Regions from separate parts of the Pseudomonas sp. GW821-FHT01E05 genome, predicted to be linked through region 1. Evidence: predicted binding sites of a transcription regulator. Region 1 holds the regulator's gene; the other holds the start of a gene.
What was found. Region 1 encodes sigma-54, which starts transcription at its own class of promoters, with help from an activator protein. Its sites were predicted from a motif close to ANTGGCATNNANNTTGCTNT; they were not measured.

Region 2: a site for sigma-54 is predicted at 2,416-2,435, ahead of AC07W5_RS08780 (circularly permuted type 2 ATP-grasp protein). Genes of this name have one in related genera too.

Annotation. Positions count from the first base shown of each region.
Region 1 covers NZ_JBWKWW010000004.1:344,446-348,811, forward strand. Annotated here, with positions in the region: gene lptB (LPS export ABC transporter ATP-binding protein) at 1-319, shown strand, start outside; gene AC07W5_RS10895 (RNA polymerase factor sigma-54) at 590-2,083, shown strand; gene hpf (ribosome hibernation-promoting factor, HPF/YfiA family) at 2,160-2,468, shown strand; gene ptsN (PTS IIA-like nitrogen regulatory protein PtsN) at 2,481-2,945, shown strand; gene rapZ (RNase adapter RapZ) at 2,948-3,805, shown strand; gene AC07W5_RS10915 (HPr family phosphocarrier protein) at 3,821-4,093, shown strand; partial or broken gene AC07W5_RS10920 (ZIP family metal transporter) at 4,124-4,366, opposite strand, start outside.
Region 2 covers NZ_JBWKWW010000003.1:480,149-484,514, forward strand. Annotated here, with positions in the region: gene AC07W5_RS08770 (transglutaminase family protein) at 1-15, opposite strand, end outside; gene AC07W5_RS08775 (alpha-E domain-containing protein) at 12-962, opposite strand; gene AC07W5_RS08780 (circularly permuted type 2 ATP-grasp protein) at 975-2,384, opposite strand; gene AC07W5_RS08785 (ribonuclease E inhibitor RraB) at 2,698-3,039, opposite strand; gene AC07W5_RS08790 (hypothetical protein) at 3,231-3,491, opposite strand; gene AC07W5_RS08795 (START domain-containing protein) at 3,797-4,366, opposite strand, start outside.

The sequences.
Region 1 (4,366 bases):
GAGCCTCTCCGGTGGCGAACGTCGTCGCGTGGAAATCGCCCGAGCCCTGGCCACCGCACCGAAGTTCATCCTGCTCGATGAACCGTTTGCCGGTGTGGATCCGATCTCGGTGGGAGACATCAAGCAGATCATTCATCACCTGAAGGCCAAGGGCATCGGCGTGCTGATCACAGATCACAACGTCCGTGAAACCCTGGATATCTGCGAGACCGCCTACATCGTTAACGACGGTCAACTGATCGCCGAAGGCGACTCCGCCACCATCCTGGCCAACGAGCTGGTCAAGGAAGTGTATCTGGGCCATGAGTTCCGCCTGTAAGCGCTGAGGTGTTGGGCAAGTCGTCAGAGCGCCGCTATCAATAAAACCCTATAAATTTTATTGTTACCGCGCTTTAGGCAAACACGCGCCCTCAGGTGTTCAGCCAATAGTCAGAGCGCCAGTAGCAATGAGATCCTGTAAATTTTTATTGTTACCGCGCTCTAGGCAAACACTTCAGTTTCAGGCATATAATTTGCTTATGTTTGGCGCTTCGGCGCCCTGTAGTGGATGGCGCATGTGCGCCGGCAAATAAGGTGTTAAGCCCCTGCCATGAAACCATCGCTAGTCTTGAGAATGGGCCAGCAGCTGACGATGACACCGCAGCTGCAACAGGCCATCCGCCTGCTCCAATTGTCGACCCTGGACCTGCAACAGGAAATTCAGGAGGCACTGGAGTCCAATCCGATGCTCGAACGCCAGGAAGAAGGCGACGACTTCGATAACGCCGACCCTCTGGCCGACAACGTCGAGCAGAAAGCCAATACCGATGTTCAGGAACCCTCTTACCAGGAAACCGCCCCGACGGTGGATAACCTCGAGGAAGGCGACTGGAACGAGCGCATCCCCAACGAATTACCTGTCGACACCGCTTGGGAAGATGTTTACCAGACCAGTGCCAGCAGCCTGCCGAGTAACGATGACGACGAGTGGGACTTCACCACCCGCACATCGGCCGGTGAGAGCCTGCAGAGTCATTTGCTCTGGCAACTGAACCTGGCACCGATGTCCGATACTGATCGCCTGATCGCCGTTACCCTGATCGATTGCATCAACAATCAGGGCTACCTGGACGAAACTCTTGAGGAAATCCTCGAAGCCTTCGACCCGGAACTGGACATCGAACTGGACGAGATTGAGGCCGTCCTGCACCGCATCCAGCAATTCGAACCCGCCGGTATCGGTGCGCGCAACCTCAGCGAATGCCTGTTGCTGCAGCTGCGTCAAATGCCAGCCAAAACACCTTGGCTGACCGAGGCTAAACGCCTGGTCACCGACTTCATCGACCTGCTTGGCAGCCGTGACTACAGCCAGCTGATGCGCCGTATGAAGCTCAAAGAGGACGAACTGCGGCAGATCATCGAGCTGGTGCAAAGCCTCAACCCGCGCCCGGGTTCTCAAATCGAATCCAGCGAAGCCGAGTACGTCGTCCCCGACGTCATCGTACGCAAGGACAACGAACGCTGGCTGGTGGAGTTGAATCAGGAATCCGTGCCGCGCCTGCGGGTCAACCCGCAGTACGCCGGTTTCGTGCGCCGGGCCGACACCAGCGCCGACAACACCTTCATGCGCAACCAGTTGCAGGAAGCGCGCTGGTTCATCAAAAGCCTGCAAAGCCGCAACGAAACCCTGATGAAAGTCGCCACCCAGATCGTCGAGCATCAACGGGGCTTTCTCGAGTACGGCGATGAGGCGATGAAACCGCTGGTGCTGCATGACATCGCCGAAGCGGTCGGCATGCACGAATCGACAATTTCCCGGGTCACCACCCAGAAATTCATGCATACCCCGCGCGGCATCTACGAACTGAAATATTTTTTCTCCAGCCACGTAAGCACCTCTGAAGGCGGTGAATGCTCGTCTACAGCGATCCGCGCGATCATCAAAAAACTGGTTGCAGCGGAAAATCAGAAAAAGCCGTTGAGTGACAGCAAGATCGCTGGTTTACTGGAGGCACAAGGCATTCAGGTAGCCCGTCGCACCGTCGCCAAATACCGCGAATCCCTTGGGATCGCGCCTTCGAGCGAACGTAAGCGTTTGATGTAACGGGCCACGCCACAGCGTTCCAGTGGCAGGCATTTCTGCCTGCCGCTTTATGCACTGGCAACGAAGGAGAAGCTGTATGCAAGTCAACATCAGTGGACACCAACTGGAAGTGACCGAACCCCTGCGCATCTACATCGGCGAAAAACTCGAACGATTGGAAAGGCATTTCGACAAGATCACCAATGTGCAAGTCACGATGACCGTCGAAAAGCTGAAGCAGAAAATCGAAGCTACCTTGCATATCCCCGGCAATGAAGTGGTCGCCAACGCCGAGCATGACGACATGTACGCGGCAATCGACGCACTCACCGACAAGCTGGATCGCCAACTCAAAAAGCACAAGGAAAAGACCCAGAGCCTCCTCCAGGGCGCAACAGGTCGTTAACACTCCCAACCCATGATTCGACTTGAAAACATCCTGACCCCCGGCCGTTCTTTGGTGAACGTGCCGGGCGGCAGTAAAAAGCGCGCCCTCGAGCAAATTGCCAACCTGATCAGCCGCGAAGTGCCGGATCTGGGGATGCAAGATGTCTTCGAGAGTCTGATAGCCCGTGAAAAACTTGGTTCAACCGGTTTTGGCAACGGCATCGCCATTCCCCACTGCCGCCTCAAAGGCTGCGAATCGCCCATCAGTGCCTTGATGCACCTGGACGCCCCCATAGATTTCGACGCCATCGATGGTGCTCCGGTCGACCTGCTGTTTGTCCTGCTGGTCCCGCAAGCCGCTACCGATGCGCATCTGGAACTGCTTCGGCAAATTGCCAGCATGCTTGATCGCAAGGAAGTGCGCGAAAAACTTCGCAGCGCCGCAACTAATGAAGCCCTGTACCAGGTTGTCCTGGACGAGCAGAACGGTCATTAATCATGCGTTTGATCATTGTCAGCGGCCGATCCGGCTCCGGTAAAAGCACGGCCCTCGATGTATTGGAGGACAACGGTTACTACTGCATCGACAACCTGCCGGCCGGCCTGCTTCCGGAATTGGCCGAACGTGCGTTGATTCACACTGAACTGGCGCAACCGCTGGTTGCGGTTTCCATCGACGCCCGTAACTTGCCCAGCCATCTGTCGCGCTTTCCGGAGCTTTTGGAAGAAGTGCGCAGCCGGCACATCCAATGCGACGTGCTGTATCTGGACGCCGACGAGGAAACCCTGCTCAAGCGATTCTCGGAAACCCGTCGACGCCACCCCCTGAGCACCGCCAATCGGTCGCTCGCCGAAGCCATTGATGATGAAACCAACCTGCTTGGGCCGATTGCCGACCTCGCTGATCTGAAGCTCAACACCACCCATCTGAACCTGTATCAACTGCGCGATACCATCAAACTTCGCCTGCTGAACCAGCCGGAGCCGGGCACGGCGTTTCTGGTCGAATCTTTCGGCTTCAAACGCGGAATGCCGGTCGATGCTGACCTGGTATTCGATGTGCGCTGCCTACCCAATCCATACTGGAAACCGGAGTTGCGCGATCAGTCCGGGCTGGACCAGCCGGTTGCCGAGTATCTGGCTGCTCAGCCGGATGTCGAAGAAATGTTCCAGGATATCTCTGCGTATTTGCTGAAATGGCTGCCCCGCTTTGCCGCCAGCAACCGCGCCTACGTCACCATTGCCATTGGCTGCACCGGCGGGCATCACCGCTCCGTCTACCTGACCGAACGTCTGGGCCAGGCTCTACAAAAGTCCCTGAAGAACGTCCAGGTTCGCCACCGCGACCTAAGCTAAAGGATTCACACCGCGATGCCCGCTCTGGAAATTGAAATCATCAACAAGCTGGGTTTACATGCCCGAGCATCTGCCAAGTTTGTCGGCGTAGCAGGTCAATATCCCTGCCAGATAAAAGCCGGACGTACCCCTGAATCCATGGTCGATGGCAAAAGCATCATGGCCATGATGATGCTCGCTGCCGGTAAAGGCACCAAAATCCATCTCTGCACTGAAGGCGAACAAGAACAGGAAGCGCTGAATGCGCTGGTTGCGCTGATCAATAACTTCTTCGACGAAGGCGAATAAAAGCTCGGCGGCCCGAGCCTTCGGCGGCGCCTACGCAAGCGCGGTATTCATGACTGTCATCAGACAGAACCCGATACACAGCCCCAGGCTGGCCAGCTTGTCGTGGCCATTGCACGGTGACTCTGGGATCACCTCGTGAGTCACCACCAGCAGCATCGCGCCTGCAGCCAACGCCAACCCCAGTGGCAAGAGCAACTCGGCCAGACTCACCAGCCAGGCACACAACAACGCGAAGACCGGCTCAACCAAACCTGAAGCCGCGCCGACCAGGAA
Region 2 (4,366 bases), on a different contig from region 1:
AATGGAAAGTCTCATGCAGCCTCCAGGTAGGAACTGTGAATAGCGTTGCCCAACTGGCGCACCAGCGGGATGAATTCGGTAAGCCAGGTGTGCAGGCCTTCGTCGAGGATTTCGTTGATGCCGGTGTAACGCAGACTCGCGTCTATCTCCGCCGCCAGGCGTTGCGCCGGTCGACCGTTGGTGCCCGGCAGACTGGCGAGGATCTGGTCGATCTCCTCGGTACAGGCACGCAGGGAACGCGGTACATCGGCCCGCAACAGCAACAGCTCGGCAACGTGACGCGCACCGGGCGCGTCGCGGTAGATCTCGGTATAGGCCTCGAACGAGGACAGCGCGCGCAGCAAAGCGCTCCACTGGTAGTAAGCGTGGGCGGTGCCGTCGCTGACCGCTTCGGCCTGATCGCCGGCCATTTCGTAACGAGCATCCAGCAAGCGCAGGGTGTTATCGGCCCGTTCGATAAACGTACCGAGGCGGATAAAACGAAATGCATCGTTACGCATGATGGTGCCGTAGGAAGCACCGCGAAACAGATGGGAACGCTCCTTGATCCACTCGCAAAAACGGCTCATGCCGTAGCGGCTAAGGCCTTGTTCGGCGATACCGCGAATCTCAAGCCAAGTGGCATTGATGTTTTCCCACATGTCGGCGGTGATTCGCCCACGTACCGCATGAGCACTGGCCCGTGCGGCACCCAGGCAGCTGTAGATGCTCGCAGGGTTGGCCGCGTCCAGCGCGAAAAAGTGCAGCAGCCGTTCAGCATGCAACGCACCGTGACGCTCCAGATAGTCATCCAGCGTACCGGTGATCATCAGCGGCATCGCCAGCTCATGCAAACCGTCACCACGGCCGTCCTGCGGCATCAACGACAGCGAATAACTGACATCGAGCATCCGTGCAAGGTTTTCCGCCCGCTCCAGGTAACGCGACATCCAATACAAATCCGAGGCAGTTCTACTTAACATGGCAGGCTTCCTTCAATCCTCGACCACCCAGGTGTCCTTGGTACCGCCACCCTGGGACGAATTCACCACCAGGGATCCTTCGCGCAGTGCGACGCGGGTCAGGCCGCCGGGCACTACCCGGGTTTCCCGGCCAGACAGGACAAACGGGCGCAGGTCGATATGGCGCGGGGCGATGCCGTTTTCGACAAACGTCGGGCAGGTCGACAGGCACAGGGTCGGTTGGGCGATGTAGGCGTGAGGCTTGGCTTTGATCCGCGCGCGGAACGACTCGATTTCCGCCGCCGTCGCCGCGGGCCCCACCAGCATTCCATAACCGCCGGAACCTTGAGTTTCCTTGACTACCAGTTCGGGAAGGTTCGCCAGCACGTGGGACAGCTCCTCGGGTTTGCGGCATTGCCAGGTGGGCACGTTCTTGAGGATCGGCTCCTCGTCCAGATAGAAACGGATCATGTCGGTGACAAACGGATAGACCGACTTGTCGTCTGCCACACCGGTGCCGATGGCATTCGCCAGCACTACATTGCCAGAGCGATAAGAGGACAACAGACCGGGCACGCCGAGCATCGAGTCGGGATTGAACGCCAAGGGGTCGAGGAATGCGTCATCGAGACGACGATAGATCACATCAACGGCCTTCGGCCCGTCGGTAGTGCGCATGAACACACGGTCATCACGCACGAACAGATCAGCCCCCTCGACCAGTTCGACGCCCATCTCCCGAGCCAGAAACGCGTGTTCGAAGAACGCGCTGTTAAAGCGTCCGGGAGTCAATACCACGACGCTGGGGTTCTCCAGCGGGCTGGAGCTTTTCAGGGTGTCGAGCAACAGGTTGGGGTAATGATCGATCGGCGCAATGCGCTGGGCAGCGAACAACTCGGGGAACAACCGCATCATCATCTTGCGGTCTTCGAGCATGTAGCTGACACCGCTGGGCGTGCGCAGGTTGTCTTCGAGCACGTAATAGGTGCCGTCGCCGTCACGCACCAGGTCGACGCCAGAAATATGCGAATAGATATCGCGGTGCAGATACAGCCCTTGCATGGCCAACTGATACTGCTCGTTGGCCAGCACTTGCTCGGCCGGGATGATGCCGGCCTTGATGATGCGCTGCTCGTGATAGAGGTCGGCGAGGAACATGTTCAACGCCTTGACCCGCTGGATGCAGCCACGTTCGACGATCCGCCATTCACTGGCGGGAATACTTCGGGGAATAGTGTCAAAGGGAATCAGGCGCTCTGTCCCCTGCTCATCACCATAGAGTGTGAAAGTAATACCGGCGCGATGAAATAGCAGATCGGCCTCGCGTCGCCGTTGTGCCAAAAGCTCGTCAGGCGTTTCGGCTAACCAACGGGCGAACTCCCGATAATGCGGACGGACCTGGCCGCCGGCATCATACATCTCATCAAAATAGGTGCGGATCATGCCGTACTCCTTGTCACCCGGACACCAAGGCTTCGCAAGGCCCGTGCCAGCGGCATAAACGCTTTAATATCAATCAGTTGGATAATAGCCCGGCAGGTGTCGCACCATTCCCGTGCAGCAAACGCCCCAACTCGATCGCTCCCGCTTCATTGCGAAGCAATGCCTATAGCTATCACCAGCATAGTCAGACTTGATTTCGCTGCACGCGTGAACCTCTGGATAATCCGCGATCTTTTGATCTTCCAACAGCCACAAACGAAATCGGCCGACCCTGAGGTCAGCCGATGCTGAGTGTTGATGCTGTTCATAGGTGTTATGCGAGTAACCCTCGTACCTCCTGCTTCACGCCCCAACCTTCGATAATCCCGCCCAGAGGCTCGACCACCGCCTCGAAATCCTGCTCGAAGTCACCGATGCCGCCGTAGGTGGCATACATCACCTTGCTTAGCTCCAGATGCCAGGCCCCGTCATCACGCACGCTGATCTGAGCATTCAATGACTCACCGCGAAAATGTCCTGCCGCCCTGCGCGCCCGCTCCTCATCCGGGAAAATGGCGTAGAACTCGATGGGATGGAATCGTGAAAAATCAAAACCGCCCTCTTTCATGCGGCGCAGCACGCTGCTGCTGATGTCTTCTTGATAGGCTGTGCTCATGAAACGTCCTCCTCAAATTGATGGATAGACTTTCCGTACTCCCTGCGCTCGCAACCACAATGGTGAAAGCGATACGACAATAAGATTGCCGCCGGGAAACAAGCATGTAGCTGACAAGAGACCAGACCTTAGCGATTCATTCGCTGATCTCGATTGCAGAGTAGCGCGAAGCCAGCCCCTGTGCCAGAGCCTCAAGAAGCCGGGGTGATATCGAGGATTTGAATGCTGTACTGATCTTTCAGGCTTTTGACCGTGGGGTCATCGATACGGCCTTCCAGATCATTGAGATCGAGCTCGGCCGGGACTGGCAGCAACTTTGCAAGTATCAAGTGCGCAGCCTGCTCCATGGTGGGTTCTTGCTCGCAGTCAAACTGCTCGACGGTTTGAACACCATGATCATCAACGAAAGTGACTTCCCACTTTTGCATTGGTGCCTCCTCGATAAAACCCATGGATGGGCTTACATCATCTCGACCTTTAGCAGTGAGCATCGTTCCACCCACAGCACTCAGAGACTTTGCATAAAGAAGGCCGCCAACAGGCGTAATGCCGGTCAGTTAAGGCAGTTGTAGGAGCGAGCTTGCTCCGGGCGGCGTTCCGACGATGGACTTAAGTGCGCCGCGTTTAGCCAGTAAACACGCGTTATCGTTAACGACCATCGCGAGCAAGCTCGCTCCTACAGTGGACCACATTCGCTTAACTGAACTGCATTACGCCAACAGGAGACCTTCTTTCAAAGAGCAACCGGTTCAAGACCTTATGGTTTTTCAGCGCGCTGTTTCAGCGCCTTCAAAGTGTTGAACGGGGCGTCAACGACGAACTTGTTGGCCAGCCACGACGGCACACTGCCGCCCGGTTCGGTGTGAACCTGGTAGGTCACTTCGATCTGATCTGCGCCTTTGGGTACGAACTTCCAGAAGCCTTGGACCTGAGCGACCCGCACGAAACCCTTTTCTTCAGGAATATACGTTGGCACACCTTCCAGTTTGCGGGTCAGGCTGCCATCGGCGCCTTCGACTGTGGTGACGTGCAGTACCGAATCGCGCGGGGTAACCGGCCAGGGCGGACTGAACTGAGTGTAGGTCCAGCTCTGATCGCCTTCGTGCTTGAGCAGTTTCTGCGATTTGCACTCATGAATCCAGGCGCACGCCCCTGAGACATCCTCTTGCAAGGCACGCAGTTTGGCGATGGAGGTCTTCATGATCGTCACGCCGCGATAGGCCTTGTATTGGGAGCCGGCGACTTCACTCAGGGAAATCTTGATCCCGTTTTCATCCTTGGCAGTCTGCCAATCTTCGGCCTGAGCCGTTGCGGCCAGCAGAACAGT